2 regions of the Colwellia sp. RE-S-Sl-9 genome follow, and region 2 is predicted to be linked to the other one. Evidence: riboswitches for the same ligand, from Rfam matches in the RefSeq annotation. Region 2 holds a riboswitch; the other holds the start of a gene.
What was found. A riboswitch is a leader RNA that binds a small molecule or an ion and turns the genes downstream of it on or off. The one in region 2 is predicted to bind cobalamin.
Positions count from the first base shown of each region.

Region 1: another riboswitch for cobalamin. It lies ahead of ACM9HF_RS09645 (ABC transporter ATP-binding protein); the one in region 2 lies ahead of cobU (bifunctional adenosylcobinamide kinase/adenosylcobinamide-phosphate guanylyltransferase).

Region 1 covers NZ_CP182631.1:2,251,660-2,255,877, reverse strand. Annotated here, with positions in the region: gene ACM9HF_RS09650 (FecCD family ABC transporter permease) at 1-984, opposite strand, end outside; gene ACM9HF_RS09645 (ABC transporter ATP-binding protein) at 981-1,793, opposite strand; cobalamin riboswitch at 1,921-2,125, opposite strand; gene ACM9HF_RS09640 (nitrate- and nitrite sensing domain-containing protein) at 2,149-2,334, shown strand; gene ACM9HF_RS09635 (DUF1499 domain-containing protein) at 2,779-3,501, shown strand; gene ACM9HF_RS09630 (PhzF family phenazine biosynthesis protein) at 3,561-4,218, opposite strand, start outside.
Region 2 covers NZ_CP182631.1:3,816,086-3,820,303, forward strand. Annotated here, with positions in the region: gene ACM9HF_RS16560 (TonB-dependent receptor plug domain-containing protein) at 1-1,069, shown strand, start outside; cobalamin riboswitch at 1,408-1,603, shown strand; gene cobU (bifunctional adenosylcobinamide kinase/adenosylcobinamide-phosphate guanylyltransferase) at 1,739-2,299, shown strand; gene ACM9HF_RS16570 (cobyric acid synthase) at 2,299-3,792, shown strand; cobalamin riboswitch at 3,848-3,976, shown strand; gene ACM9HF_RS16575 (TonB-dependent receptor domain-containing protein) at 4,031-4,218, shown strand, end outside.

The sequences.
Region 1 (4,218 bases), 1.6 Mb from region 2:
TAAGAAAAACAAACTGCCCATCGCTGAAGTAATAACACCTATTGGTATTTCTTGTCCGCCTAATGCCGTACGCGCAACAACATCTACCCACACTAAAAAACAGCCACCAACTAAGCCTACGGCTATAAATAATTTAGCGCTGGTAATGCCCACAAAAGGCCTAACAATATGTGGGATCATCAAACCAATAAAGCTAATGCCGCCACAATAAGACACAATAACGGCTGTTATTGCAGCACATAAAATAAGGGTAATAACACGCAAGCGTTCAACTTTTACTCCTAAGGTGCGAGCGCTGTCGTCACTGAGTAATAGCGCATCAAGCTGGCGTCCTAATAAAAGTGCAATAAGCGTAGCAATAATAATTACGGGGGATATCAACAGTAGAGCGTTGGTGTCTGCTCTGGCTAAACTGCCCATGAGCCAAAAAATAACGCGGTTACTTGAAAAAGCATCACCGCTGTAAAGAATAAAGGTGGTTAAAGAACTTAATAAGAAGGAAACCGCTACGCCTGCTAACAGTAAGTGCTCAATGCGACGCCAATTATTTTGATATATCACAATTAAAATAAGTCCAACCGCTAATAAAGACCCTAAAAAAGAGGCAAAAGGTAACGAAACAAGCTGCATTGATACCGGTAAAAACTGAGTTAAAGTTGCCCCTAAGCCTGCTCCAGAAACAATACCAAATAAATACGGGTCGGCAAGTGGGTTACGTGTCACGTTTTGCATTAAAGCGCCTGCTAAAGCTAAACCAAAGCCCGCGATAAAACCAAGCAATACCCTCGGAAAGCGTATTTCCCATAAAATGGTATCGTAAATACCTTTTTCACACCCTTGAGTTACACATTGCCATACTGCTTTATGGTTTAATTCAACAACACCAAACCCAATAGAAGACAATAACGTGATAACAACGAGGCTAACAATTAACAAGAGCGAATATTTGTACGGTAGCTTTTTTGTTAATAAGTGATTTTTCATGATTGTAGCCACTTTGATTCGTCATTTACTTGGTTGTTTATACCAGCAAAGGTAATTCTTGTTTTTTGAGTGAAAGGGTTTTTATCAATAGCGCATTCTAGTTTAAATACATCAGTTAAGTTTTCGGCGGTAAATACACTTTCAGGTGTGTCATCTGCTACAAGTTGACCGTTGTTTAACATGAGCACTCTATCGCAATATTGGGCGGCTAAATTAAGATCATGAATAGTGATCAATAAGGTTATGTTGAGGGACTTGGCTAACATTAATATTTGATGCTGATAGTACATATCAAGATGATTCGTAGGTTCATCCATAATCAAAATATCAGGCGCTTGTACAATAGCTCTAGCAATTAATACTCGCTGCTGCTCACCGCCTGATAAAGTACTAAATAATTGATGCTGTTTTTTTATCAGATCAACCTTGATTAACGCTTGTTCAATATTGTGTTTGTCGGCATCTGTATTTATGTCAAACAATCCTTTATGAGGGATAAGCCCCATACCTACAATATCTAAAACAGTTAAGTTGAATGCAGACTCTGAATGTTGGCTAACCACAGCGACTTTTTTGGCTATATCTTTATTATTAAGGTTTTTAAGGGGCTTGCCATGCAAATAAATATTACCAGAATAATCTGAATATTCGCCGTATAAACATTTAAGAAGAGAGGTTTTTCCTGCGCCATTGGGGCCAACGATAGCAACGGTTTCACTTGCTTTTATTTGTAGGTGAATACCTTGAATAACCTTTTTTGGGTTTGCAGACCAAGTAACATTATTTGCTTGTAGAACAAAGGGTGACATATGTGCCTTAACCATAATAGCGAATAAAACATAGCGAATACAATTTTAGGAAATACAAGGACACATCATAAGAAGTCACTCATAATTATATGAGAGATATTCTTAGTTTTTCGCGTTACCCGCACGTTCACTAAAGGCGATTAAGGCAGGTGTTCTGACTTAAGTGTTTAGTGATGTTATTTTAACCGTCACTAAACTCTCTTTACAGTTGCGGGAACAGTTATGGAATTAAGTGGTTGTTAATAAAACTAACCATGTCTTGCACCATATTCCCCTTTAAGTTTTTCCTCTAATAAATAAGAGTAAAAAACACCTTAAAAGCGCCGACATCTTACCACAGTTATTTTTTAATTAAATAACAGTATTTGTTTTATCAATATTTACCAATGCTATGCAACAACCTGCTGTACTTGAAGTTGAAAAACTACGAAAAGTTGCAATGGAAAAGTCAGCAACGGGGAAATTTGGTATTGATGCAAGCTACTGGTTCGAACAAGCAACAGATAGAATAAAGCAGTTAAACAAGTTGAAAACAAACTAAATATATCAGTAATGAAACTAACTGATATATTAAAAATTCAGCGAATAGCTCGTTAATGTTAAGCGCTGATGTTATTTTTATTATAAGTTTTTTAGTTATAGTTATAAGCTACGTCGTGATTAAAGATTTAGATAATCGCATAAAAGATTTAATGGCCGTCTTTAGTCAAGTTAGAAAAGAAAACGATTTAACCGTTAGAACTAAATACATTGATAAAAGTGAGCTAAGCTAAAATTTCATACCTAAAATCAATAAATGATCAACGCTACAGCGTACTTGAACACAGCTTTGAATATTAAGTGGATATTATTTTTTCACTTTTGAAACCGAAGTTGAGCAATGAAATAATGTAAGCCATTCTAAGGTCTAGATATACTTCGTAGTACAATTATCCACATGCCTGCTAAATATATGGGCTTCTATTAATACCGATCTTAAGGCAACATGATGTTCATTAAAAAAATTATAACTATTTGTAAGTTTTTAACTATTCCTTTGTTACTGGGTTTTCCTCTTGCCGTTATTGCTTATCGTTTGCAATTATGGGGCATGGGAACGTCTTTTAAAATCATTCAATTTACAGGGTATGCTAGTATTGTTGTGCTGGTAATAGCGATAGTAATTGGTTTATTTGCGTTTTTTACAAAGCAACAACGTGTGCTTAAAAGTAGTGCTATAGTCGCTATTTTATTAGCTATACCGGCTGTTGGTTTATCAATGCAAGCGGCTAAAGCTAAGTCTTTACCTTTTTTACATCAGGTAAGTACTGACACGGTTAATTTACCTCAATTTAAAGCCATTTTAGCCTTGCGTGGCGAAGGAACTAATCCACTAGAATACGACAGCGAAAAATTAGCTCCGTTACAACAAAAAGTTTATCCAGAACTACAACCCATTGTAAGCATCTTGAACACAGAGCAAGCGTTTAATAAAGCTATTGATACGGCGATAAAATTAGGCTGGGAAATTGTTGCTAAAGATATTAAGCAAGGAATGATTGAAGCAGTTGATACCAGTTTACTCTGGGGTTTTAAAGACGATGTAGCTATTCGTATTCAAGCAACGGATACAGGAAGTAAGATAGATCTACGATCCATTTCTCGTATTGGTGGAACAGATCTTGGAGCTAATGCCAAACGTATAAAAAGCTTTATATCATCATTTTAATTATGCTTTTAACTAGGTTTGTTGATCTTTCAGGGGGCTGAAAAAACAATCTTGATAGATCAACAGATCCTAGGGTATTTTATCTTTTTACAATCAAATAAATAAGCAAAACCACTCACTTCTACTTTCGTAATTATACTATCACGTTTAAAGATTGAAGCTTTCAGTAAAGAAGGCGACTCCATTATTCTACCTTGCTCAAACGTGTAGTGTTGGCCATCTATAACCTTATACTTATCTAAATAACAGGCGAGAGCACCACAAGCGCTACCCGTAGCAGACTCTTCAGGAATACCAAATAAAGGTGCAAAGTTTCGACAGCTGGCTGTTAAACTATTTGAATTACTTTCTGAGATATTTTTTTGGGCTGGAGATAACTCAAACAGGTGAATGCCAATCGCATTATATTTTTCACTAAAACGCGATATTTTATCTAAATCAGGCACTATTGAATCTAAAGTTCCAAAGGGTACAGGTATTATTACATCAGCTAAGCCCGTTGAAATAATTTCACAAGGTAGATTAGTCGTAGCAAATAACGTTTCAGAAATATTTAATAACTCAGCTACTTCTTTGCTTTCAACTACACCTAAATATTGCGGGAGTGTTTGTTCCATATTCACTAAGGTATCAGTGGCCACTTTTACCTTTAACTTTCCCGCTTTAGTTTGTTGAGTATACTCTTGCGCTTCAATGATCTGTTTTTCGAACAATAAT
Region 2 (4,218 bases):
CTTTTATGTAGATACAGAAATACAGTTAATGGAAGATTGGAATTTGGGTGCAGCCCTTCGTTATGAAGACTTTTCAGATGCAGGTGATAAATTAATTGGTAAATTATCAACACGTTTTAACATCACTGAAAATTTTGCATTGCGTAGTGTTGTATCAACGGGGTTTAGAGCACCTTCACTTCAACAAAGTGCGTACACGGCTTATACTGCTAATTTAGGTGCTGATGGCGTATTGTTACCGTCGTTTACTGCAACAGCAGGTTCAGATTTTCCATCCGCTTTAGGTGTTGATAGCTTAGGTCTAGAAACCTCGAAAAACTATAGTTTAGGCGCTGTTATCACTTTATTTGATGACATATCTGTAACGATTGATGCTTATCGTGTAGAAATTGACGATAGAATTACATTAGGCAGTTTACTTAATGCTGACGACGTAGCGTTTAATCCAGCAGCGGTTACAGCATTAGAGGCTAGCGGAGCAGTACAGGCTAACTATTTTTCAAACTCGGTTAACTCTATAACAGAGGGTGTTGATGTGATTGTTTCATACAATACTGACTTACTTTCTGGTGACTTTGGGGTAACTTTTGCAGGTAACATTAACGAAACGGAAATTGACAGTGTTAATACCCAAAACGGTATTCCTGAATCGGTAGCGTTAGACAACTTACAACGTAGTTTTTTAACTAACGGACAACCTAAAAAACGTGCAACCTTAACCTTTGATTACGCGCAAGATGCTTGGACAACCGTTGTAAGAGCGAATTACTTCGGTGAAACGGATGTAACTTACTTTGGTAATGATCATATTAACTTAGGCAGTGGGTTTAAGCCAACGAGTACCGTTGAGTCAGCCGTGTTGATTGATGTGAATCTTGATTGTCAAATTAATGAGACCTTTACTGCTTCTATTGGTATTAACAATATATTTAATAAAACACCTGATGAGTTAGGGCAAGATGAAGTGCTTGATGCTATTACTAATGGTGCGTTTAAATATCCAGTTAGAGCTTTACCATACGGCTTTGATGGCATGACTTATTACGCACGTTTGAACTTTAGGTTTTAATAGTTTTAGTTTTTTAGCGAGTAATTGCTATGTAAAATAATGGTTAAACGCTCAAGCATATAATATATGTTTGAGCGTTTTTTTATTATTATTTTTACATTAATACCGTTTAAATTCTTAAAATAAATCAATGCAGTAAGAATATTGAGTATCTGTAGTAGGCATGCGAGTCAACATATCTTTATAGTCTTATGCCCTATAATACTGGCCTAGAATAAAATAAACCTTGCTATTTTTTTCTATAAACCGATAATCTCGTCCGTAATTATAGCCAAAACATTGCAATACACATATTGCAATGTTTTGGCTATATATCATGTATTTTTCATATTTATTTCATTCAATTTTATCATTAAGCTTTGGCTTAGAAAGAAGAAATAAAACTGGGAATGTGGTGAAAATCCACAACTGTACCCGCAACTGTAAACAGAGCGACATACATACTATTTAGTAATACCACTGAGTTAACTTACTTGGGAAGGTGTATGTTGAGATGCTGTAAGTCAGGATATCAGGTGAAAATACATGAATTTTAAGGTCGAGCGGGTCTACTCGAACAATTCATATTTTTATCTGTTTTACTGAACAGATGAATGTGTTCTGCTTCCCCTCTTGTACCTATGTTTAATGATCATTTTAACTTATTGATACATTTTATAAGGAGACAGTATGGGGCAAGTACATTTAATTTTAGGCGGTGCGCGATCGGGCAAAAGCTCGCTTGCAGAGCAGTGCGCCAAAAAAATAAACCTACCTGTTACCTATATAGCTACTGCTCAAGCACTTGATAAAGAGATGGAAAACCGTATTGTACTTCATCAGAAGGACAGACCCACACAATGGAAAACGGTAGAATCACCTCTCTTATTAGCTGCTACGATTGACTCTCTTATTGAACTTATAACAAGTAATACTTCAAATAAGGGCCAATGTATTCTAATTGATTGCCTTACCTTGTGGGTTACTAATTGTTTATGTAATCACGATTTAGCGTATTTCCAACACGAAAAACAGCAATTATTAGCCAGCTTAATTAACAGTCAAAAATATAAAAATCTGCATATTATTTTAGTCAGTAACGAAGTAGGACACGGTATCGTTCCTATGGGCGATTTATCACGTGAATTTGTAGATCAATCAGGCTGGCTACATCAAGCTATTGCTGAAATAGCCAATAAAGTCGACTTTGTTATGGCGGGCCTTCCTTTAACCTTAAAGGGAGATAAGTAATGAAAACCATCATGATACAAGGCACAACGTCTGACGCAGGTAAAAGTACGTTAGTGGCGGGTTTGTGTAGAGCTTTAGTAAATCAAGGAATTAAAGTTGCACCATTTAAGCCACAAAATATGGCGTTAAATAGTGCGGTAACTAAAGACGGTGGCGAAATTGGTCGTGCCCAAGCATTACAAGCAATAGCAGCCAAAGTAGAAGCGCGTATAGATTTTAACCCTATTTTATTAAAGCCCAATAGCGATACTGGCGCCCAAGTTATTGTTCACGGCAAAGCTATTTCTAATATGGAAGCGGGTAAGTACCACGACTATAAAAAAGTAGCCATGCAAGCTGTGCTTAAATCGCACCAACGCCTTGCTAACGAGTACGATGTATTAGTGGTAGAAGGCGCAGGCAGCCCCGCAGAAATTAATTTACGCGCTCATGATTTAGCCAATATGGGATACGCTGAAGCGGTAGACTGTCCCGTAATTATTGTGGCAGATATTGATAAAGGCGGTGTTTTTGCACATCTTGTAGGAACGCTTGAATTATTGTCTGAATCGGAACAAAACAGAGTTAAAGGTTTTATTATCAACCGTTTTAGAGGTGATATTAAACTGCTTGAGTCAGGCTTAACCTGGTTAGAAGAACGCACAGGTAAACCTGTTTTAGGTGTTATGCCTTACTTACATGATTTAGCGTTAGACGCTGAAGATGCCGTTGCATTAAACAATAAAGTTAGCCAAGCCAAAGTTAAGATATTTGTTCCGCTACTACCTCATATGAGTAATCATACCGACTTTGATCCGTTACGCTTACAGCCTAATATTGATCTGCAATACATAAAAATAGGGCAGTCGTTACAAGGTGCTGACTTGATCATTATTCCGGGCAGCAAAAACGTGACTTCAGATCTTCAATTTTTAAAAGAACAAGGTTGGCAGCAAGAAATTAATCAACATTTGCGTTACGGCGGTAAAGTGATGGGGATTTGTGGCGGCTTTCAAATGCTAGGGAAAACGATATTTGATCCCCTACATATAGAATCTCATGTTGAAGAAATAACAGGACTGGGCTTACTTGATTTTACGACCACACTGACTCAAGAAAAAACCTTAACGCAAGTATCTGCTGTGATGAAATTAAATGATGAATCTTGCACATTGCAAGGCTACGAGATCCATTGTGGTGTTTCGACTGGCGAAGCATTAAGTCATCCTCTTTTGCATATTATGCATAACGATAACGCTATCGCAGATGGCTGTATTTCTGAAGACAATCAGATTATAGCCACTTACCTACATGGATTTTTTGATTGCCCAGAACCTACCCAGAAAGTTTTAGACTGGTTAGGGATCACAACTTTAGATCAACCTGTTATTGATATTAACCAACACAGAGAAGTGCAATTAGAGCGCTTAGCCGATGTTTGTGTGGATCACTTAGCACTAGAAAAAATTCAAAAAATTATCGAAGAAGGTGTTAATACTCCAGCTATTTTATAGTTTTTACGTATAAATAAAACTTAACTCTTTACTCATAACACGACAGTACTTACTGCTTATTTAAGTAGTAAGTACTGTTTACCATAATAAATTTAAGGAAAGAGGATGAAAATTCCTCGCTGCCCCCGCAACGGTAAATACATAAAAAATGTATGAGCCCGACCGCTTAAATTTATTTAATAAAGTCGTGAAACACGGCTGCCAAATGATGCGGAGGGCATCATTAACGAGGTAAAACATGAAAGCACTACAAACACATAAAGTTAAACAAACAAACACATTTAAAAAATCAGTTCTTTTACTAGCAATTACAACGGCTATTTCTATGCCTGCTATGGCGGTAGATAAAACCGTAGCTGAAAAAGATTTAGATATTATTACGGTAACGGCATCGCGTACAGCGATGAATATTGATGACTCATTGGC